2 regions of the Clostridium sp. AM42-4 genome follow, and region 1 is predicted to be linked to the other one. Evidence: riboswitches for the same ligand, from Rfam matches in the RefSeq annotation. Region 1 holds a riboswitch; the other holds the start of a gene.
The links. A riboswitch is a leader RNA that binds a small molecule or an ion and turns the genes downstream of it on or off. The one in region 1 is predicted to bind cobalamin.
Positions count from the first base shown of each region.

Region 2: linked by a shared signal. The riboswitch ahead of DW922_RS04180 (ABC transporter substrate-binding protein) and the one ahead of DW922_RS14145 (sirohydrochlorin cobaltochelatase) in region 1 are both predicted to bind cobalamin.

Region 1 is NZ_QUIK01000020.1:32,596-44,461, forward strand. Features, by position in the region: gene DW922_RS14115 (ABC transporter ATP-binding protein) at 1-513, shown strand, start outside; gene dhaK (dihydroxyacetone kinase subunit DhaK) at 535-1,524, shown strand; gene dhaL (dihydroxyacetone kinase subunit DhaL) at 1,540-2,190, shown strand; gene DW922_RS18135 (uroporphyrinogen decarboxylase family protein) at 2,260-4,278, shown strand; gene DW922_RS14140 (sigma 54-interacting transcriptional regulator) at 4,419-6,044, shown strand; cobalamin riboswitch at 6,166-6,372, shown strand; gene DW922_RS14145 (sirohydrochlorin cobaltochelatase) at 6,584-7,615, shown strand; gene DW922_RS14150 (hypothetical protein) at 7,810-8,799, shown strand; gene DW922_RS14155 (ABC transporter substrate-binding protein) at 8,819-10,132, shown strand; gene DW922_RS14160 (iron ABC transporter permease) at 10,174-11,190, shown strand; gene DW922_RS14165 (ABC transporter ATP-binding protein) at 11,190-11,866, shown strand, end outside.
Region 2 is NZ_QUIK01000004.1:6,038-17,903, reverse strand. Features, by position in the region: gene DW922_RS04200 (threonine/serine exporter family protein) at 1-40, opposite strand, end outside; gene DW922_RS04195 (MATE family efflux transporter) at 301-1,671, opposite strand; gene DW922_RS17910 (hypothetical protein) at 1,919-2,305, shown strand; gene DW922_RS04190 (PAS domain-containing hybrid sensor histidine kinase/response regulator) at 2,321-5,137, shown strand; gene DW922_RS04185 (diguanylate cyclase) at 5,161-7,230, shown strand; cobalamin riboswitch at 7,267-7,453, shown strand; gene DW922_RS04180 (ABC transporter substrate-binding protein) at 7,706-8,803, shown strand; gene DW922_RS04175 (iron ABC transporter permease) at 8,835-9,902, shown strand; gene DW922_RS04170 (ABC transporter ATP-binding protein) at 9,899-10,687, shown strand; gene DW922_RS04165 (GNAT family N-acetyltransferase) at 10,732-11,304, shown strand.

The DNA of each region.
Region 1 (11,866 bases):
ACGCATGTACCTGCACATGCAATGACAAAAGAAGGAATCGGTATTTCTCCAGAGGGACGTGAGGTGTTCCCAGAGCTTACCGTAGAAGAAAACCTGCGTATTGGTGCATTTGTTGTAAAAGACGAGAACAAGATTAAAGAATCCTACGAAAGGGTTTATGAATTATTCCCGCGTCTGAAAGAACGTATCACGCAGCAGGCCGGTACCTTATCTGGTGGTGAGCAGCAGATGCTGGCTGTAGGACGGGCGCTGATGTCAAACCCGAAGATGATCCTGTTAGACGAGCCGTCCCTTGGACTTGCTCCGAACTTTGTAGAGATGATCTTCGGCATGATCGAAAAGATCAACAAACAGGGGGTTACGGTTCTTCTGATCGAACAGAACGCAAATATGGCGCTTCAGGTTTCGCAGAGAGCCTATGTATTGGAGAATGGTCTCGTAAGTATGTCTGGCAAAGCCAGTGACATTGCAAACAATCCGATGGTAAAGAAAGCTTATCTCGGTATGGCATAAAACTATGAAAGGATGTATGTTATGAAAAAGATTATCAACAATCCGACTGATGTAGTAAGTGAGGCACTGATGGGAATGCAGGCAGCTTATCCGGATAAGCTGGTTTACACTCCGAAGATGGAGGTCATCAGCAGAAAAGAGAAAAAGACGGATAAGGTGGCAGTGATCTCCGGAGGCGGAGCAGGACATGAGCCGCTGCACGCAGGCTTTGTAGGAAAAGGTATGCTGGATGCAGCAATTTCCGGAAATGTATTCTCTTCTCCGAGCCCGGACCGTATCGGCAGTGCCATTGAGCAGGTTTCCTGCGGAAAAGGCGTACTGATGGTAATCAAAAACTACTCCGGTGATATTATGAACTTTGGCCTTTCTGCAGATCTTGCAGAGATGGACGATATTGAGGTTGCCCAGGTTATCGTAAAGGATGACGTTGCAGTTCCGGACAGAGAAGAGGGAACAGGCAGAAGAGGTATCGCAGGAACCGTCTTTGTACATAAGATCGCAGGTGCAAAGGCAGAGCAGGGGGCAAGCCTCGCAGAGGTAAAGGCAGCAGCAGAAAAGGCAGTCCGCAATATCCGTACCATGGGTGTTGCCATGACACCGTGCATTCTTCCGGCAGTTGGAAAGCCTGGTTTTCAGATCGCAGACGACGAGATCGAGATCGGCATGGGAATCCATGGTGAGCAGGGCGTTGAGACTACCAAGATCAAGAGCGCAAAGGAAATCGCAGAGATTCTGGTAGGACGCATTCTGGATGATTATGATTATTCCGGCAGCGAAGTTGCAGTTCTGGTAAATGGCCTTGGCGGTACCCCGTTAATGGAGCTTTACATCCTGAATCTGGAGGTACAGAAGATCCTGGAGGAAAAGGGCATTAAGGCATACCGCACTTTTGTAGGAAACTACTGCACTTCGATCGACATGACCGGTGCTTCTGTTACCCTGATGAAGCTGGATGATGAATTAAAAGAACTGCTGGATGCTCCGTGTGACACCCCGGCACTGAAAATCTGAAGGAGGGAATAAACGATGAGCTTTACTTTAACCGCAAAGGATTACGCAGAATATATCAAGCTGGCCTATGAGCTGATCCATTCCAAAGGTGACTATATCACAGAGCTGGACAGTGTGACCGGTGATGGTGATCACTGGACCAACATCAATATGGGCTTTGAGAATCTTGTAAAAAATGTTGATCGTCTGGAAACCATGGAGCTTTCTGATGAGTTCAAAGAGATCGGTAAGATTATGATGTCTGTAATCGGCGGATCTTCAGGCGTATTATACGGAAGTGCTTACATTGCTGCAGCAAAGGCGTTAAAGGGAATTGAGGTTCTTCATGATGCAGAGCTGTGCACTGTATTGAAGGCAATGCTGGATGCCATCGTAGCGAGAGGTCAGGCAAAGGAAGGCTACAAGACCATGATCGATTCCCTGGCACCTGCAGTTAAGAAGTATGAAGAGTGCCTGGCAAACGGAACCCCGTCTGCAGAGTTATGTGATCTGGTTAAGAAGGCTGCAGAGGACGGCGCAGAGAATACCAAGAACATGGAAGCAATCAGAGGACGTGCAAGCTATCAGGCAAACCGTGGCCTTGGACATCTGGATCCGGGTGCCGTTACCATGTCTTACCAGATCGCTACCCTGATGGATTACGCAGCAGGTAAAATTACCGAATAACTGTTATTGGGACAACTGTAAGAAGCCAGGCAGTTACATATTAAGTGATATGAAGGAGTCGCAACGAATATGAGTGAGAATAGAAGACAGCTTCTGAAGGATGCCATGGACAACAAAGAGACTTACCGGATCCCGATGGGATTCTGGCATCATTTCGTACTTGGAAAGGACCAGTTTCAGGGACTGGAGCATCCGGAGATTCTGGAAAAGATCGTAGAAGGACATAAACGTTATTTTGAGACCATTGATCCGGATATGATGAAGCTGATGAACGAGGGCTTCATGGGCTATCCGCCGATCATGAACAATAATCTGGAAACTGCAGAAGATCTTCTGGCGATCAAGAGCATCGGTCCGGATCATCCGTGGATCACGGAGCAGGTGAAGCATGTGCGCCGCCTGGTAGATCTGTTTGGCGATAAGGTGATGACCTTCTACAATGTGTTTGCTCCACTGCAGGTCATCCGGATCCGTCTGGACTTTTATGACCTGAAATACGACCAGTTCGTATATCTCGCAGAGCATTTCCCGGAGGAGCTTCACAAAGCGGGAATGGAGATCCAGAAGGATATCGATACACTGGTATCAAAGCTTCTGACGGAGACAAAGCTGGATGGCATTTATTACTGTGTCCAGAATATCCAGAGCAGCATGTATGACCGGGAAACCTATGACCGTCTGGTCCGCCCGACGGAGATCGGCGTACTTGAGACTGCAAATAAGCTGAGTGATTACAATATCCTTCATATCTGTGGATATGCACATCACAAAAACAACTTAAGCTGGTATCAGGATTACAAGGCAAAGGCTTACAACTGGGCAACCTTCACGGAGGGTGTGACCATTGAAGAAGGACGTAAGCTCTTCCCGGGCAAGTGTGTGCTGGGTGGTTTTGATAATAACCCGCAGACCCTGATCGATAGCGGAAGCGAGGAAGAGGTTTGCAAGTTTGTAGACCAGCTGATCAAGGAAAATGGCCACCGCGGTTACATTATGGGTGCAGACTGTTCCATTCCGAATAATATCAACGATGGCAGAATTCACTGGATTTCCAGACAGGTGAAGGAAAAGGAGAATTGTATGAAAGACGATAGAAAAGCGGCAGTTGACGCATTTTTAAACAATGAGAACGAGGAGAGAGTACCGGTTGCCTTCTGGCATCATTTCGTATCCTTCCACAACCATTACAGCGGAGCAGATCCGGAGATCTACAACACCGTAGTGACCGAGCAGAAAAAATACATTGATGAGGTAAAGCCGGACTTCTTAAAGATCATGTCCGATGGCTTCTTCGGTCATCCGTCTGTTTGCCGCAAGACCATTACTTCTGTTGAGGATCTGGATAAGGTTGCTTCTGTAGGACCGGATCATCCGTGGATCACAAAGCAGGTTGAGTATGTAAAAGAGATCTGCGATTATGCTGGTAATGATACCTACAAATACTACAACATCTTCTCACCGCTCCAGTACATCAGACTTCGTTTCGAGGAGTACGATGAGGACTTCAAGAAATTCGTAAGACTGTTCCACGAAAGCCCGGAGGTTATGGAGAAGGCTGCACGCTGCATCGCAGAGGATACCAAGATCCTAGTAAAGAGACTGTTTGAGGAGACTTCCATTGACGGTATCTACTACAGCGTTCAGTGTGTGCAGGATAAGATGCTGACCCATGCAGGCCACAAAAAGCTGGTAGAGCCGCTCGATCTGGATGTGTTAAACTACATCAACGAGTTTAGCGACAATGTCATTCTTCATATCTGCGGATACGGCAAGTACACCAACAACTTAAGCTGGTATAAGGATTACCCGGTAAAGGCTTACAACTGGGCTGTTTATTCCGAGGGAATCACCCTGGGCGAAGGAAAGAAGATCCTGGGAGATAAGCCGGTCATCGGTGGCTTCGATAACGCTGCAGAGAGCATCCTTTACAGAGGAACCGAGGAGGAATTAAGAGCCGAGATCAAGAAGATCCTGGATGAGGCAGGAACCAGGGGCGTAGCGATCGGCGCTGACTGCACCATCTCTTCTGACATTTCTCCGGAGAGATTAGAGCTGATCCGTAAGATTGCAGCAGAATATACAAAATAAAAACGGGAAAAGCATTCAGGAAATGATCCGGTAACTGCTTACGGATAAAAAGTTTTCTGAACGCCAGATCCTGTATAGTTACGAGGACCCGGGAAGAACCTGCACTGGTTTTTCCCGGGCCTGTTATATTGGGGTGTGTTATGAAATTTAAGGGTGAGTTAAAAACAGAATTTGATGATTTCGCACGGGCAATCTCGGATGTACTGGAAACCGATGTCATCATCACAGATGCGGACATGAATGTGATCGGCAGTGCGTTTCAGTATTTCTCCTTATATCAGGATATTAAGATCGGCTCCCTGATCGCGGAGGTCTTTTATGACAACCGGGATGTGCTGCTGGAGCACAAGCGGGAAAAGGAAAGCTGCAGGCAGTGTCCGGAATACCATAACTGTAAGATGGAGTCGTTCGTGGGTGTGCCGATCCGGCGGGATCTTAGAACCGTCGGGGTAATTGCCCTAATCTTGCCGAAGGACCGTGGTAAGGCCCTGTTTAAAAAAATCGGGTCCACAGTCACCTTTATGCACAGCATGGCAGAGCTGATCGCATCGAAGATCATGGACAGCCAGTACTCCAGGATCATAGAAGCCAAGAATGATGAGCTGAAGGGGATTCTGGATGCACATGATGCAGCACTGGCCTATACGGATTTTTATGGGAGTATTCTGTTTGTCAATGAGGCATTCCGGAAGCTGTTCCGTATTACAGAGCCGGTCCTTGGAACGCGGATCCAGGAGCTGTTTCCGTATAAAGCCTTTCAGGAGACCTTTCAGAAGGCAGACCGGAAGCCACGGATGGTGAAGGCAACCATGGAGCAGAGTCAGTTTTTCGGTATCATCAATATTAAACCGATCTACGAGCACCGGCATGGGACCTCGATGCTCTTTACGTTCCGCAGATACAGTGAGATCCAGAAGGAATCCGTGCAGTTTACGAATGGCAGCTACATTACGTTTGATTTTCTGGGGGATATCTGTGATACGGAGCTCATTTACCGGGGGCGTGATTATGCCAGGGAAAATAAAAACATCATACTGGTCAATACGGATGACGGGGAGATCAACGAGCTGCTGGCCAAGGCAATCCATAACGAATCCAGCCGGAAGCTAAAAGATATCCTGATCATGCACAGCTCCAGCATTTACCGGGATTATCTGTGTGAGTACCTGTTTGGGGAGGATGGCCTGTTGAAGAATATCCATGACGGGACGATCATCATTCATTATCCGGAGCGCATGCAGATCTATTATCAGGAGCGTCTTGCAGAGGTGATCGAGGGCAGAAAAAAACAGCGGGAGTCAGAGCCGGTGCGGATCATTTTCTGCACGGACCAGAATCTGGAGGAGCGCTGCCAGGCCGGTTTGTTCAGCTGGGGACTGTATGATGCCATGAAGGACCAGACCTTGCGGACGGGGCGGACGATCCATACCGATTCCGCACTGTTTTGCCGCTATGCGGAAAACATGATCGATTATTACTGCCGTATTTACAAAAAAACGAAAATGGAGCTGAATATCACTGCGGCAGATTATAAGCAACTTATGAAGCTGGAGATCAACGAGCTGAACATTCAGCTGGAAATGGCCGTGCGGAATAACGGATATGTTGCTGCGAAAACGGAGCTGCAGGGAATGAGCTCGCGGGAATACGAGCTGAAAACCATACGGGAGCTTCTGGAGGCAGGAAAGACCCAGCGGGAGATCTGCGCAAGGCTTTCCATTTCCCGCAGTACCTTAAACAGGCGGATCGCAGAGCTGAGAAAATAGTGGGGCTGTTTCGCGGTTGCCGGGTACGCATGTAAGAATAGGAATCTTGCGCATGCGTAAAGCGGAACGAAATTTGGCTTAATGATTGCCTTTTCAGTAACAGGATGGTATGATGGGGGCATATCGAATGAGGACAGCGGGTGCCGGAATCTGCATGAGAGCAGAGAATGGGTAAAAGGGAAGCAGGTGAAAAGCCTGCGCGATCTCGTCACTGTAAGTAAGGAGCATAAGATTGGTATTGTGCCACTGGTTTTTCTGGAAGACCGGGAAGGTGATCGTATGTGTGGAGATACAAGTCAGGAAACCTGCCGGCTGTTGGTACAGGAACAGATGTTGCAGGTGCAGTCTGTCTGGCACCTATATGCCGGACAGCAGCGCAGGAGGCAGCGGATTCCAGACCACGAGGGCTTGGTCGTGCCGTGTTTTTAGGTATTTTCTGCGTTTTGCGGGAATGAGAACGGTCAGGGCCATAGTCTGTGGCACAAGTTCCTGGTACTTCCAAGATCGGTAATGTCAGGAAATCAAGGAGGATACCAAAAATGAAAAAAAGAACACTGACAGCGTTATTTGCAGTTACTGCGCTTTCTGCTGCGATGATGGCAGGCTGTGCAGGAAAGGCAGAGAAGACCGAGGCAACCACAGCGGCAGAGGCTTCCAGCGAGGCTGAGACTGAGGCAGAGACTACAGCAGAGGAAACAACTGCAGAGGCTGAGGCAGAAGACGAAGAAAATTATGACACCGGAGATGCATCTATGGACAACACAAGAAATCAGGACGAGATCGGCGATAAGGAGCTGATGGTTGTCAGCTTTGGAACCAGCTTTAACGACAGCCGCCGTCTGACCATTGGCGCAATTGAGAACGCAATGGAGGAGGCATTCCCGGATTATTCCGTAAGAAGAGGCTTTACCAGCCAGATCATCATTGACCATGTAAAGTCTAGAGATAACGTAACGATCGATAACGTAGGTGAAGCACTCAAGCGTGCGGTTGACAATAACGTAAAGACCCTGGTTGTCCAGCCGACTCATCTGATGAATGGCCTGGAGTACAACGATCTGGTTGATGAGATCGCACAGAATTCTGACGCGTTTGAGCAGGTAGCAGTAGGCGAGCCGCTTCTGACCAGTGATGATGATTTTAAGGCAGTCATCAAGGCAATCACAGACGCAACCGCAGAGTACGATGACGGTGAGACCGCAATCTGCTTTATGGGCCACGGCACTGAGGCAGATTCCAATGGTGTTTACGCAAAGATGCAGCAGATGCTGGCAGATGAAGGCTTTGAGCATTACTATGTAGGTACCGTTGAGGCTGAGCCGAGTCTGGATGATGTCATCGCAAAGGTAAAAGAGGGCGAGTACAAGAAGGTTGTTCTTGAGCCGCTTATGATCGTAGCCGGTGACCATGCAAACAACGATATGGCAGGCGACGAGGATGGTTCCTGGAAGACCGAGTTTGAGAAAGAGGGTTATGAAGTGACCTGCATTCTGCGCGGTTTAGGCGAGTTAGAGCCGATCCAGAAGCTGTTTACCGAGCATGCACAGGCTGCAATCGATACCTTAAAATAAAATCGCTTTGCAGCAGTGTTTGGAAATCGCCAAAAAGCTGCAGGCAAGAGGCATTGAATGTAAAATTCGAGCAGAAGATAGAAAAAACGGGTGGCAGGATGGAGTTCCGGCCACCCGTTTTTGCTGCATTGCATAGCGGGAAGGCGCCAGCGGCGCCTCCGTTGATTGGTTTATAGAGAATAAGGAGCATTGTTATGAAGAAAAAAATCTATGGCGTTATGGCGGCTGTTTGCCTGAGTGGTATGCTGGCAGCAGGCTGCGGCGGAAAAAAACAGGCAGAGACATTGCCGGCACAGGGTGGAGCGCCGGTTGTTACAGGCGAGACCGCGGATGGTGCACAGGAGAAAACTGTAGATCAGAAGGCAGACCAGAGCGAAGGTCAGGACGAATCGTCTGCGGACAGCGCAGTCGCAGCAGCGGAGGAGACGGTCGCGGAGAAACAGGTAGGGACAAAGGGCATGGTTCCGGTCCCGGCTTCGGAATTAAAGGATGGCGTGTATCCGGTAAATGTGGATTCCAGCTCTTCCATGTTTCAGATCGAGGAATGTGAACTTACCGTAAAGAATGGCGAGATGACAGCGGATATGAAGATGGGCGGCACCGGCTATTTAAAGCTTTATATAGGAACTGGCGCTGAGGCAGTCAATGCCTCTGAGGAGGACATGATCCCGTACGAAGAGGCGTCCGATGGAAGCCATCATTTTACGGTGCCGGTAGAGGCGCTGGATCAGGAAATCGACTGCAGTGCGTTCAGCAAAAAGAAAGAAAAATGGTATGACCGGGTACTGGTATTTCGTGCCGATTCCCTGCCGGACGATGCCTATCTGGAAAGTAGGCAGGTGACTGCAGAGAGTCTGGGACTTGCAGACGGCAGTTATACCGTGGAGGTGTCCATGGAAGGCGGCTCCGGAAAGGTAACGGTGGAGTCTCCGGCAAAGCTGGAAATCAAGGATGGAGAGGCAGTTGCAACGGTACGCTGGAGCAGTCCGAACTATGATTACATGAAGATTGGGGAAGAAAAATTCCTGCCGGTAAACCAGGGCGGAAATTCTGCATTTGAGATTCCGGTTGCCGTGTTTGACCGGAAAATTGCTGTGGCAGCGGATACTACCGCGATGAGCACGCCGCATGAGATTGAATATACCCTGTTGTTTGATTCGGCATCCATTACTGAGGCGAAATAAAGGGATGGTCGTAAGGCGTATGATGAAAAACAGGGAAGAATTAAAACGGATGCGGAAGCTTCTGGCGGTTGGAGTGCTGATGGTTTGTCTGGCAGGAATGTCGGGATGCGCCGGGGCAGCAGGCGGCGGTGTATCGGCATCAGGCTCTGAATCGGATTCTGCGTCAGGTGTCGTGACATCTGAGCCGGCGAGTGCAAGTGCGGAAGTTTCAGGCACAGAGTTTTCAGGATTGGAAAATAGTGGGGAGTCAGCGTCTGATGCAGCATCAAAAACGGCGGCACCGGTTTGGAGTGAAATGCAGCCGGAAGGCAGCATGAAGCTTTTGTATGCCACGCAGTTTACCGTGGATGTTTACGAGGGCGGTTATGAATTGATCCAGATCCAGGATGATGGGAAGTATCTGGTCGTACCGGAAACCATGCCGGTGCCGGAAGGAGTACCGGATTCCATTACTGTTTTGCAGAAACCGTTAGACCATGTGTATCTGGCAGCAACTTCCGCGATGGATCTGATCGCGGCGATCGGACGCACGGACCGGATCACGTTGTCCGGCACCAAAGAATCTGGGTGGTATGTGGAAGCGGCAAAAGAGGCAATGAAAGCCGGAACCCTCACCTATGCAGGAAAATACAGTGCCCCGGATTACGAAAAGATTCTGGCAGATGGCTGCGACCTGGCGGTGGAATCGACCATGATCTACCATACGCCGGATGTGAAAGAACAGCTTTCGCAGTTGAAAATCCCGGTACTGGTAGAACGCTCCAGCTATGAGGAGCACCCACTTGGAAGAATGGAATGGATCCGGCTGTACGGTGTGCTGTTTGACGAGGAGGAAAAGGCAGAGCAGCTTTTCAAGAAAAATATGGAAGCCTTAGACGGTGTGCTGTCCGAACAGCCGGCCGGAAAGACTGCGGCATTTTTCTACATCACATCGAATGGTGCAGTGAATGTAAGAAAACCGGGAGATTATGTGGCAAAGATGATCGGGCTTGCGGGCGGAAGCTATGTGCCGCAGACCGCATCGGAAGAGGAAAATGCACTTTCCACGATGAATATGCAGATGGAAACCTTTTATGCGGAAGCAAAGGATGCAGATATCCTGATCTACAACAGTACCATAGACGGGGAACTGGAAACGCTCGATCAGCTTCTGGCGAAGAGTCCGCTTCTGGCAGATTTTAAGGCCGTTAAAGAAGGCAATGTCTGGTGTACCGGAAAAAATATGTTCCAGGAGACGATGGGACTTGGCAATATGATCCTGGATCTGCACACCGTGTTTGCAGAGGAAGAGCCTGCGGATGGAGAACTGCATTATCTGCACCGGCTGCAGTAATGCAGATTTTGCAGTTTGGAAAGAATGAGAGGAAAAACGTTATGAAGAATCGGATCATGCGCTGTCAACTTGGATTTTTGCTGCTTGGATTTTTGCTGGCGGTTCTTGCGGCGGCAAGCTTTCGTGTGGGAAGTGTTTCCCTGTCTCTCCAGGACATACAGGCAATTTTGTCCGGAACAGACCGGGAGAGTACAGCATACCATATCCTGTGGGACATCCGTTTGCCAAGACTTCTTGCGGCGGCATTGCTTGGCGGGGCACTTTCCGTGTCTGGTTTTCTGCTCCAGACGTTTTTCGCAAATCCCATTGCCGGACCGTTTGTTCTTGGCATTTCTTCCGGGGCCAAGCTTGTGGTGGCGCTGGTCATGATCCTGTTTCTGGGAAAAGGACTTTTTATGGGCTCAGCAACCATGATCGTGGCGGCCTTTGCTGGTTCCATGCTTTCCATGGGCTTTGTGCTGGTAATCGCAAAACGGATCCGGCAGATGTCGGTGTTAGTGGTATGCGGTGTCATGATCAGCTATATCTGCTCGGCGGTTACGGACTTTGTGGTGACCTTTGCAGACGACGCGAATATCGTGAACCTGCACAACTGGTCTATGGGCAGCTTTTCCGGAACGACCTGGGATCAGGTGAGGGTCATCACGGTGGTGGTCCTTCCGGTGTTTGTGCTTGCTTTTTGTATGGCGAAGCCCATCAGTGCCTATCAGCTCGGCGAAGAATATGCCAGAAGCCTTGGCGTAAATGTAAAGCGTTTCCGTGCGGAACTGATTTTATTATCCAGTGTGTTGTCCGCCTGCGTGACGGCCTTTGCCGGTCCGGTATCTTTTGTGGGAATCGCAGTGCCGCAGCTCGTGAAACGGCTGTTTGGGACGGCGAAGCCGATCGTTGTGATCCCCGGCTGCTTCCTAGGCGGTGCGGTGTTCTGCCTGTTCAGTGACCTGATCGCGCGGACGCTGTTTGCGCCGACGGAACTTTCCATCAGCTCGGTAACGGCAGTATTTGGGGCGCCGGTGGTGATCTGGATTATGATTCGCAGAAAGGGAGTGCAGAAGTGATGGAACAGGAAGAAGCATATCTGAGGACGGATGATCTTGCGGCGGGGTATGATGGAAAAGTCTGGATCCGCGAGATCAATATTCATGTCGCACGTGGGGAAATCGTGACGCTGATCGGTCCAAACGGTGCAGGAAAATCCACGATCTTAAAAAGTATCGCAGGGCAGCTAAAGCCGGTAGATGGTGCGGTTTTCCTGGAAAAGACAGCCATGAAAGACTGGTCGGAGCAGGAAATCGCAAAGCGGATGGCCGTCATGATGACAGAGCGGACGCGGCCAGAGCTTATGACCTGTTTTGATGTGGCGTCCATGGGGCGTTATCCGCATACGGGGCGTTTTGGAACGTTGTCAGATGAAGATAAACAGGTAGTATGGGAAGCGCTCGACATGGTACACGCAAAGGATCTTGCAGACCGGGATTTTTCCCGGATCAGCGATGGACAAAGGCAGCGAATCCTGCTGGCTCGCGCCATTTGCCAGCAGCCGCAGGTGATTCTTTTGGATGAACCCACTGCATTTCTGGATATCCGTCACAAGATGGAGCTGCTCACCATTTTAAAAACACTGGTGCGGGAGCGAAAGGTGGCAGTGCTGATGTCCATGCATGAGCTGGATCTGGCGCAGAAGGTATCGGACTATGTTGTCTGTGTCGGCGAAAACCAGATCTGGAAATGCGG
Region 2 (11,866 bases), on a different contig from region 1:
AGGCCTGCGGCTGACCGGTTGTGAAGGGATTATTTATCATCGGTACTCACTCTTTTCTGGTATTTTTGCTGCTGTTTGCGCTGCCCGTAAACAGTGACATATTTTTCTCAAAGAGATTATACCTTTGTGTGTACAATATGAAAACAGTATCATTGATATAGTGATTATATAAAATTTGTATGGCTTGATTTTCGAAAAAATCTGCTATTCCACCCGCAGCCGTCCCCTGGTTTCATAATCCATGCGGCTTTCTGCCACATTCTGTTCAATCAAATAATTTATATAAGTAGGGCGTGCTCTTTAATCATGATTGGTCTGTCGGGAAGTTGTGAAGAGTTTTTCTGCGTGTTTCCCATGCTTCATCCACATAAACGCGCCGGTGCAGATGATCACAGACAGAAATGAACCGGCTGGTGCGGCAAATCCCATCGGGAACAGCGTGTCCGGGTACTGTCTGGATGCCAGGTAAGCAATCGGAATACGTGCGCAGATAATGGCCGCCAGGTTGTGCATAAAGGAAATACCGGAAAGGCCATACGCGCAGAAATATCCGCTGAAGCAGAAGTGAATCCCGGCAAAAATGGTGTCCCAGATATAGCTGTGCAGATACTGGCTGCCGAGACGGACCACATCGGCGTTATCAGAAAACAGATGGACTGCCGAGCCGCCCAGAAACTGCATGAGTACGGAGATAATGATACCGTAGGAAACGGTAATACTCATGGCGCAAAGCAGCGTCTGGCTTGCCCGCTCGTGCTTTCCGGCACCGATATTCTGGGCAGAGAGTGCAGAAACAGTAGAGAGCATGGAGGACGGGACCAGGAAAAACAGGCTGATCATTTTTTCCACGATACCGACTGCCGCTGCATCGTTTAAGCCACGGCGGTTGGCAATGATGGTGATCACGATGAATGCGATCTGAATGAATCCGTCCTGCATGGCGATCGGAAAGCCAATCTTTAAAAGATTTCCCATAACCGATCTGACTGGTCTTAAATTTACAGGCTGAAAACCCGGAATCATCTTCTTGCGGAATACCATGGTCAGGGAGACCAGCACGCTGATCGTCTGGGACAGGGTAGTGCCAAGTGCTGCACCGGCAGGCCCCATATGCAGTGCTCCAATGAACAGGTAGTCGAGGGCAATGTTAAACGCACAGGCAATGGCGATGAAATACATCGGACTTTTCGAGTCTCCCATCCCGCGGAAGATGGAGCTGATGATGTTGTAAGCCGTGATAAATGGAATGCCGATAAAGCAGATCGTTAAGTAAGTGATGGTATTCTTCACGGCTTCCTGCGGAGTGGACATGATTGCTACAATCGGCTTTACAAAGTACAGCAAAACTACGGTAAGGCAAATGGAAAGCAGCATGAACAGTGTTACGGTATTGCCGATGGACTGGTTCACCTGTTCGCGGTCATTGGCGCCGACGGCACGTCCGATCATGACGGTTGTTCCCATGGCCAGTCCGACGATCATGACGGTCAGCATGTGCATGACCTGGCTTCCGATGGAAACGGCCGTAGTGGCACCGACTCCGTTAAACTGGCCGATGATGAACAGGTCGGCAGTTCCGTAAAGCGTCTGAAGAAAATAAGAAAGAAAGTACGGAAGCGAGAACAGTAAGATGGTTTTTGGTACGCTTCCGGTTGTTAAATTATGTTCCATGAAAGTTTGTCCTCCTTGTACTTCTTATTATAAACATTACAATGATTGCAGAGTCAAGAGCATCTTTCCTGATTACAAAAAATCTGACGATAAAAATTTGTCACAAGAGGGAAGTCTCTGGACTGAAAAATTTGACAAATTTTGATACAAATATGTCAAATCTGTCGCGGAATGCGCAGAATCTATGCTATATTGTCGCTGTATTACGCTTGAAAATAGAATGCAGGCAATTGAGGAGAAACAGGCAATGAACAGCAGTTACAGGAGAGAAGAACTTTATCTGGAGCAGGATACCAGGATCGGTCAGGATGCATTAAATGCCATCAAGTCGGCAATCGCGAACAATCATGCAGTCGGTACCATGGTTGGATATTACGATGACCAGCTGACCTTTCTTTCCGTCAGTGACTATCTGTTAGATAACCTGAATTACAGACCGGAGGAATTTTATGCATTCGCAAAAGGTTCCCTTAAAAATATCTGCTGCGGAAAAAGTCTCTGCTGGCTGGAGCCGGAGCAGCTTCGAAAAATGCAGGGCGCGCTGGAAGGCCAGATGATCACCGGAGACGGCACTCCGGTTGATGTCCAGGTGTACAAAGCTGATGCAAACGACGCGGACGGCAGACCGGTCTGAATCCTGGCAGTTCGCGTGGACTGGGAGTATGAGAACTATATTCTGATCAACGAGGCCATCCAGTCTGGTCCCTGGTATATGGACTGCGGCCGGGACGGAACGATTCTGAGGGTAAACTGGAGTGATACCTTCCGGGTTATGCTGGGGTATCATGATGTGGTCGATTTCCCGGATGTGCTGGAATCCTGGTCGGAGCTTTTGCATCCGAATGACCACGACCGGGTGGTGTCGCGGCTTCATGAGGCAATCCGGGATACCTCGAACCAGACGAAATATCATGTGGATTACCAGTTAAAGCGGGCGGACGGTTCGTATCACTGGTACCGCGCCATTGGCGAGATCATCCGCAGACGCGACGGAAGCGCACGGCGAATTGCGGGAATCTTCATCAATATCGATCAGGAAAAGGCAGCCCTGATGCAGATCCAGCGCTCCAATGCGTTTCATCAGGCTTTTACGAAAGCAAATCTTTGTGAGTATTATGTGGATCTTCAGAACAACTCCTTCGAATCGTTAAAAGTAGAGCCGTCCCTGATGAGCATTTTTGAGCAGAGCTATACCTGGGACGAGCTGATCAGTGCCTTTGTGGAAAACTATGTATGTGCCGATGACAAAATATCAGTGAAAACCTTTTATGACCGGAAAAATATGGAGGAAAAGCTTTCTTCTGTCGATAGTGAACAGAGTCTGGAATGCCAGATTCTCTTAAACGGGCAGCAGCGCTGGATCCGCAATGTGATCATGCGCGGGGAACTGGAAGGCACTCAGTATGCCATCATCTTTTTGCGCGATATCACGGAAGCAAGGGAGGAAGAAGAAAAACGGCAGAAAATGCTGGATGATAATTCTGCCATGGCCCATCTCATCCACAGCATGATCCATGTTGTCGATCATTTCGCGATCTGTGACCTGAAATACGACCGGTATGAATACTATAACATCAACATAGAGCAGAAATATCCGCCAAAGGGATCCTACAGCAATTTTGCCGGGATGGTGACGGAGCGTTTTAAGACGCTGGAGAAGCAGGAGTGCCTGGCGGTCTGCCTTTCTACAGAGCATTTACGCAGGCAGATCAGACAGGAAAGCGACAGTTATAAGTTTGAGTACTGCTCAATGGATGAGAAAGAGTTCCGGATGGCATCGTTTGTGCCGATTGAGTGGGAGCAGGGGACGCTGACAAAGGTTTTATGGATCTCCATGGACATTTCCGCGGAAAAACGGGTAGAGATGGAATCAAGAAAAGCCTTAAAGGATGCCTTCCGGGCGGCTGACCGCGCGAGCAAGGCAAAAACAGAATTCCTTTCCAATATGAGCCACGATATCCGGACTCCCATGAATGCGATCGTGGGACTGACTGCGCTGGCGGGCGCGAATATTGAGAATCAGGAGCGGGTTACAAACTGCCTTGGGAAGATCACAAAGTCCAGCAGGCACCTGCTGCGTTTAATTAACGAAGTGCTGGATATGGCACGTATTGAGAGCGGAAAAATTTCCCTGACCGATGAAGAGTTCGGCCTTTCGGATCTGGTAGATAACCTGATCTTTATGATCACGCCTGACATTGAGGAGCACGGGCATCACTTAAAGGTCAATGTGGAACATCTGGAGCATGAAGCAGTCTGCGGTGACAGCCTGCGCATTCAGCAGGTATTCCTCAACCTGATGGGCAATGCGGTCAAATATACGCCGGATGGCGGAAATATCAGCCTGACCATTGAGGAAAAGCCAAACGGATTTTCTGAGCTGGGCTGCTTTACCTTCTGCATCGAGGATGATGGAATCGGAATGAGCGAGGAGTTCCAGCAGATCATGTTCCAGCCGTTTACCAGGGCAGATGATAACCGGACAACCAACATTCATGGAACCGGTCTTGGCATGGCCATTGCAAGAAACATTGTCCACATGATGAATGGTGAGATTGAGGTGGAGAGTAAAGAGGGAGAGGGAACGAAAGTCACGATCACAATTTATCTGAAGCTTCAGGAGAAGGAAAGTGTCATGATCGATGAATTGACGGATCTGCCGGTTCTGGTTGTGGATGACGAGGTTTCCTGCTGTGAGAGTACTGTTGCGGCGCTGGAAGAAATTGGAATTGCCGGGGAATGGGTGACCTCCGGCGAGGAGGCGGTAGAGCGCACGGTACAACGTCATAACCGCCAGGATGACTATTTTGCGATCATCATGGACTGGCACATGCCAGGCATGGATGGTCTGGAAACCACCAGACAGATCCGTAAGTTTGCAGGCAGTGAGGTGACAATCATCGTCCTGACCGCTTATGACTATAGTGAGATTGAAGAAGAAGCACGGGCAGCAGGGGTCGATGCCTTTATCGCGAAACCGCTGTTTCCATCCAGACTGACAGCCACCTTAAAAATGCTGGTATCCGGGCAGGCAGAGCGTGAAAACCAGTCCAGGGATTATCTTTCTGAGATCGCAAAGCGTGACTATTCTGGAAAACGGATTCTTCTGGTAGAGGATAATGACTTGAACCGGGAGATTGCGGCGGAGATCATCCATATGTCCGGTGCGCAGGTGGAATGCGCTTCCAATGGAAGGGAGGCTGTGGAGAAAATCGCGTTTTCCCAGGAAAACCAATACGATCTGGTGTTTATGGATATCCAGATGCCGGTCATGAACGGGTACGAAGCGACTGCCGCAATCCGCAGCTTGCCAGGACGGCGCGGGAAGCTGCCGATCATTGCGACAACCGCGAACGCCTTTGCGGAGGATGTCCAGCTGGCGAAGAATACCGGTATGAATGAGCATATCGCAAAGCCGCTGGAGCTGAATAAGCTTTACGAAGTGCTCCGGCAGTGGCTTGGGTAAAATAAAAGAAAGTGTATCAGAACATGGAAACAAAAGAGAAACATATGGACTTAAATAACCGTTTTTTGGAAGAAGCTGTTTTTGCGATCGCAGATGGTTACTGTAGCATCAACCTCACGAAGAACCTGATCCCAGGTGTCATGCATCAGGTCGTGGACGGGGTAAATTATGACTTGAATAAACAGCTTGGAATGCCGGAAAATTCCAGCTTTACAGAGATCGTGGCGCAGTGGGCTCTGACGATCCCGGAAGAAGGACGAAAGGATTTTCTGGATGTTCTGGACCGGGAAAGTCTTTTGGCGCGTTACCGAAAGGGGGAACGCCATATTTCCTTCACGTATTGGACGAGGACGGCGACCTACGAGCCGATGCTGGCAGAGGATCATCTGGCGATGTTTGAAGATGAGAAAACGGGCGATATCCTGGGGGTAAATTATGTGCTGGACCGCACGGAGCAGTACCGCTTAAAACAATATAAAGCACAGCTGGAGCAGAAAACGCAGAAGCTGGAAGCTTTGCTGGAGGTGGAAAAGGTATACAATACCAAGCTGTACCTCGATGCGCTGACCGGTGCTTATAACCGCCGTTATTATGAAGAAGTTGTACATGATTTTACCGGTCCTTCCGGTGTGGCATTGATGGATCTGGATGATTTTAAGATCTATAATGATACCTATGGTCACCAGGCGGGAGACCGTGCCCTGGAAACTGCGGCGAAAGCGGTTCGCGCCTGCATCCGCACGGGAGATATGTTTATCCGCTATGGCGGTGATGAATTTTTGCTGGTTTTAGTCGGGATTCCGTCTCATTTCTTCCAGGCAAAGCTGGATCAGGTACGCGAAAAGGTATACCATGCCAGTGTTCCAGGGTATGCGCATATTCAGCTTTCCATGAGTATCGGAGGTGCTATGCAGACGCTTGCAGAGCCGATGGAAGCAGTTGTCTGCCGGGCAGACCGCCTGATGTACCAGGCGAAGCGTCATAAGAACAAGGTGATCGTGGAGGGCAGCGAAGAGGAACAGAGTCTGGCACATGGCGCTGCCTCCAGCCGGGAACACCAGAAGATCCTGATCGTGGATGATTCCCAGTTAAACCGGGAGCTGCTTGCTGCAATCTTAAGTGACGATTACCAGATCATGGAGGCAGAAGACGGTCAGGAAGGATTGAAAATCTTATATGAGAATCAAAAGCAGATCGCGCTGATACTTTTGGATATCAATATGCCGAAACTGGATGGGTTTGGGGTATTGAAAGCCATGAATGCAAACCATATCATCGAAGATATTCCGGTCATCATGATCTCCAGCGATGACTCGGAGGTGGTGATCCGTGAATCTTATGAGCTTGGAGCTTCTGATTATGTGAACCGCCCGTTCGATGCGCGGATCGTGTACCGCCGTGTGGCAAATACCATCAAGCTCTATGAAAAGCAGCGGCGTCTGGTGCAGCTGGTGTCCAGGCAGATCCGTAAGCAGGAGCACAATACGTCCATGCTGGTTGGGGTGTTGAGCCAGATCGTGGAATTTCGAAATGGGGAAAGCGGCTCTCATGTGCGTAACATCCGCAGAATCACAGAGCTTCTGTTAAATCACCTGACTACGATCACAGATAAATATAAGCTCACGCCGGAAGAAAAAGAGTACATTCCGCTGGCTTCCGCCCTGCACGATATTGGTAAGATCGCAGTAGATGAAAAGATTCTAAACAAGCCAGGAAGACTGACAAAGGAAGAGTTTGAGATCATGAAAACGCACAGCATGATGGGAGCCGAGATGCTCCAGAAGCTGGAGAACTTTGAGAAAGAACCGCTGCTGCAGACAGCCTATGAAATTGCCCGTTGGCACCATGAACGATGGGATGGAAGCGGATACCCGGATGGACTGAAAGAAGATAAGATCCCAATCAGTGCACAGCTGGTATCCATGGCTGACGTTTACGATGCACTCACCAGTGAACGGTGCTACAAGCAGGCGTTTTCCCATGAGACTGCGATTGCAATGATCAAAAATGGGGAGTACGGGGCATTCAATCCATTGCTGATCCAGTGCCTGACCCAGGTGGAAGAAGAACTGAAAGGGAAAAGTAGAAAATAACAGGTTTTGTATTGACAGTTTCAGCCTGTATGTCGTAAACTATGCTGCGGAATCAGTGCCGGTCGTTTGGGACCGGTGAAAAGGGAAACGGGTGGAAGTCCCGTGCGGTGCCGCCGCTGTAAGCGCATAAAAGGCAGTCTGCATTTCACTGTATCATTATGGGAAGAAATCGGACAACATTGCCGCGCAAGCCAGAAGACCTGCTTTTTCCACTTTTGCTGTCACGGTCCATGACATGGCAAGGGAAACAAGGGGAAAGTCTGCTGTTTGACACGCATGTGTGAACAGGAATAAACGTGTCCCCTGGATGCAAAATACGGTGCATCATTCGGTTTATCGTTGGATAGGCTGAATGGTGCTTTTTCTTTTTTATATGACATTGCGATAGGGCAAGTTATGTTTTTGCATCACATTCCTGCATGGGTGTACAGAAAATTAATTTTTACTCATTTTCAACATCAGGAGGGAAACAATTATGAGAAACAAGAAACTGGTAACATTAACTATGGCTGCCTGTATGATGACAGGCCTGGTAGCTGGCTGCGGCGCAAAAAATGCAGATACTGTTTCCAAGGCAGAGACTGCTGCTGAGAGCAGTGCTGAAGAATCGAAACAGGCAGAAACCGAAGAATCCAAAGCTGATGAGGCAAAGGCAGATGGTGCAGAGGAAGTTTACGAGCCGGTTACCATTACCTTAAACCTGCAGCGTTCTGGTCTGGGTGAAAATGTAGAATATACCTTTACCAAAAAGCCATCTGCTGTTGTGGCATCCGGTGATCAGATGGCAGATTTCTTCTTTGATCTGGGACTGGAAGACCAGATGGTTGGTTACACGAAGGGAAGCTGCTGGAGTACGGTTTCCCAGTATCCGGCAAGAGACAAGGTGCCGCAGCTTCTGGAGGCAGGAAAGGGCATTTCCAATCTGTCGAAAGAGGAGCTTGCAGCTACCGGCTGTGATTTCCTGATGGGCTGGGACTCTGTATTTTCTGATAAAAACTTCGGAAAAGAGTTCTGTGATGCAAACGGAATTGCCATGTATTTCCCATACGTATGCTCCGATCAGGCAACCTTTGAGGATCTTTACAAGGACTATGAGACCTTAGGAAAAATCTTCCAGGCAGAGGATGTTGCTTCTGAAAAAATACAGGCAATGAAGGACACCCTTCAGGAAGTAAAAGATACTCTCGGTGAGGATGTTTACCAGAATCCGGTTACGGTATTTGCTTATGATTCTGGTGAGGATGCACCGTTTACTGCATGTCAGGGTATGCCGGGCGACATCATCAAACTGGCTGGCGGAATCTCCATTTTTGATGACATTGAGGCTGGCTGGGCAACTCCTTCCTGGGAAGAAGTTGTAGAGCGCGACCCGGATGTGATCCTAATCCTGGACTACACCGGAGACATTTCTGAGAAGAAAAATTTTCTGGAGACCAACGAGTTCACCAAGGATTTAAGAGCAGTCAAAGAGGGCAAGATCTACTCTGCATGCTGCAGTGATATGCAGGGGTCTGCAGGTTCTGCAGAGGCGGTAAAAGAGATCGCAAAGCAGTTGTATCCGGACAAATTCTAATTGGCCCCGTTTTAGGAGAAAAAAACAGAAAATGAAATCAGAAATCAGTAAAAATAATGGACGGAAAACGGGCCGTTTTGCCGTAACACTCCTGATCGTCCTGCTTCTGATCGCGTTCGTCACAACCATTTCCGTGACACTTGGAGCCATCCATGTGTCGCCGGATGAAATCTTAAAGATCATCGTAAATAAGGCATCGGGAAGTGATCTGTTTCCGGTTACCTGGGAGCAGAAAACGGAAAATATCATCTGGAATATCCGCTTTCCGCGCGTGATCATGGCCTTTATCGTGGGAGCCGGATTATCGCTTTGCGGTGTGCTGATGCAGGCGCTGACGAAGAACCCGCTGGCAGATCCGTATGTGCTGGGCATTTCCTCCGGTGCTTCTGCCGGTGCGGTCAGTGTGATCATTTTGGGGTGGTTCAGCTTTCTGGGCGGCTATGCGGTAATCTTTGGCGCAACGCTGGGAGCGGCAGCGGCCATCTGCCTTTCCTTGAGCATCGCCTCCCTGAAGGGCAGGATTACCTCCACGCAGCTGGTTTTAGCCGGAATTGCTACCTCCGCGCTGTTTTCCGCAACCACAAACCTGATCGTGTACGGATTCAACAATGGTTCGGACAAGACAAAAATGGCGCTGTACTGGATGGTAGGTTCCTTAAGCGGTGCGACCTGGAGCCGGGTAAAATACGTCTTTATCGTGGCGGCTGTGACCATGATCCTCATCATTTTAGTTTCCAGGGAGTTGGATGTGCTGCTGCTTGGTGATGATGTGGCAGAGACATTGGGAGCTGACACCAGACGCATCAAACTGCTGATCATTCTGGCCTCCACAGTCCTGACCGGCGTGGTCGTTTCGGTCAGCGGCGTGATCGGATTTGTAGGCCTGGTCGTGCCGCATATCATGCGCGGATTTGTAGGTTCCGTGCATAAGCGGCTGATCCCGGTATCGATCCTGGGAGGCGGACTGTTCGCCATGATCGCGGACCTGATCTCCCGCGTCATCATTGCGCCGGAAGAACTGCCGATCGGCGTGATCGCGGCATTTTTCGGTGCGCCGTTCTTCCTCTATCTGATCCGGAAAGGAAGTGTGGGCCGATGAGTTTATGTGTAAAAAATCTGGATTACCAGATTGGAAATGACCAGATCCTAAAGCAGATTTCCCTGGAAATCCGGGACGGAGAGTTTGTGGGACTTGTGGGACCAAACGGCTGCGGAAAGTCCACGCTGTTAAAGCATATTTACCGCACGTACAAGCCAAAAGGCGGCACGATCTTTTTAGACGGCAAAGATATTACAGAGTTTTCTGCGAAGAAAATGGCGGGAGAACTGGCTGTCATGGCACAGGAAAACCAGCTTGAATTTGACTTTACCGTGCGGGATATGGTCATGTTTGGCCGCTACGCACACAAGAAATTTTTGGAAGGTGACACCGCAAAAGACCGGGAATTGTGCGAACAATGTCTGCGGGAAGTCGGCCTCACCGGCTATGAAAACCGCTCATATTTAAGCCTTTCCGGCGGGGAAAAACAGCGTGTTCTGCTGGCCCGTGTACTGATGCAAGAAAGCCGCTATATCGTGCTGGATGAGCCGACCAACCACCTCGATGTCAGCTACCAGTACCAGATCATGGATATTCTGCGCGGGCAGAATGTCACCGTCTTTTCCTCGATTCATGACTTAAATCTGGCAGCACTTTACTGTGACCGGATCCTGTTTTTGTATCAGGGAAAGATCGTGGACAGCGGGACCCCGGAAGAGGTGCTGACGCAGGAAAACATCCGGAAGTATTTTGGAATCGAAGCGCAGATCACGAAAAATGACGTGACCGGGAAAATTCAGATTTATTATCTGCCGGGATGGGTGAGGGAAAAAGCTTGTAAGTAACAGCAGAAATTTTACAAAATAGGAATGATTTAGGAGAATTTACTATGTTGCAGCGAATGGTAATATCGCAATTTCCAGAAATTTACCGTATTATGGAAGCCAGCTTCCCTGATGATGAGTACCGTCCATATGAAGAACAGCTTGCTCTATTCGAAGAGCCGGAGTATGGCATTTATTATATGCCAATCGGATCGGAAAGCTTAGAATCGCAAGTTCCTGATAGTGCTTTGAAAGATAAGCCAGCCGGTTTTCTTGCCGTATGGGAATTCGCTGAGTTTATCTTTGTGGAACATTTTGCAGTAGATCCGAAGCTTCGCAACAGTGGGACAGGCTCCGGTATGCTTCAGGAACTGGTAAAACTTAGTAAAAAGCCGGTTTGCCTGGAGGTGGAACTTCCAGACGCCGAATTGGCACGCAGACGTATTGGCTTTTATGAGCGCAATGGTTTTGTTTTTAATGATTATCCGTACATGCAGCCGCCGATTTCCAAGGGAAAATCTTCGGTGCCGCTTCGCATCATGACATACGGAAAGGCTGTGTCGCAGGAAGAATTCGAGCAGATTCAAAAAATTCTTTATCAGCGTGTTTACAAGTGTGAGTTGCAAAAACAAAAATGAGATTGCAATCGGTATCTGATTGTGCTATAATAAATTTAAAAGAGACATCTGCGCTAACAGATGTCTCTTAGGAGTCCCACTCCAAAAGGTGGAGTTCCCGAACTGGCTTGTTACCTCTTAAACAGAGGCGCCCGTCCTGGTGCTAACAGGGCGGGCATTTTTATTTATGCTTGTTTCTCTTATCGAGAAAGGCAAGCAACGCTACGATTAAACTGCCAAAGGACATCAGCAAAGCTAATACCCCAATGAAAATCGAAATAATTTCATAAGCGGTCATCGGCGCCACCTCCCTCGTATGTATTCCGGAAAAAACCGGTTCATTCGTCCGGGAGGCTGCCACCCCCTGTTGTGGGTTCCATGAATGTAATTTTATTATACTATGACGAAAACATCAATCAATCGTTCCTGATTCTCGTAATTCTGTAATTCTTGCAAGTCGTGCCTTTCGTTTAAAAATTCGAACTGGTCAAAAGGTTTACACAAAAACAGCATGGTGCTATATTTGAGACAGATACTAAAAATCTGTCTCATTTTTAATTTGCGGGATCTTGAAAATGTATCG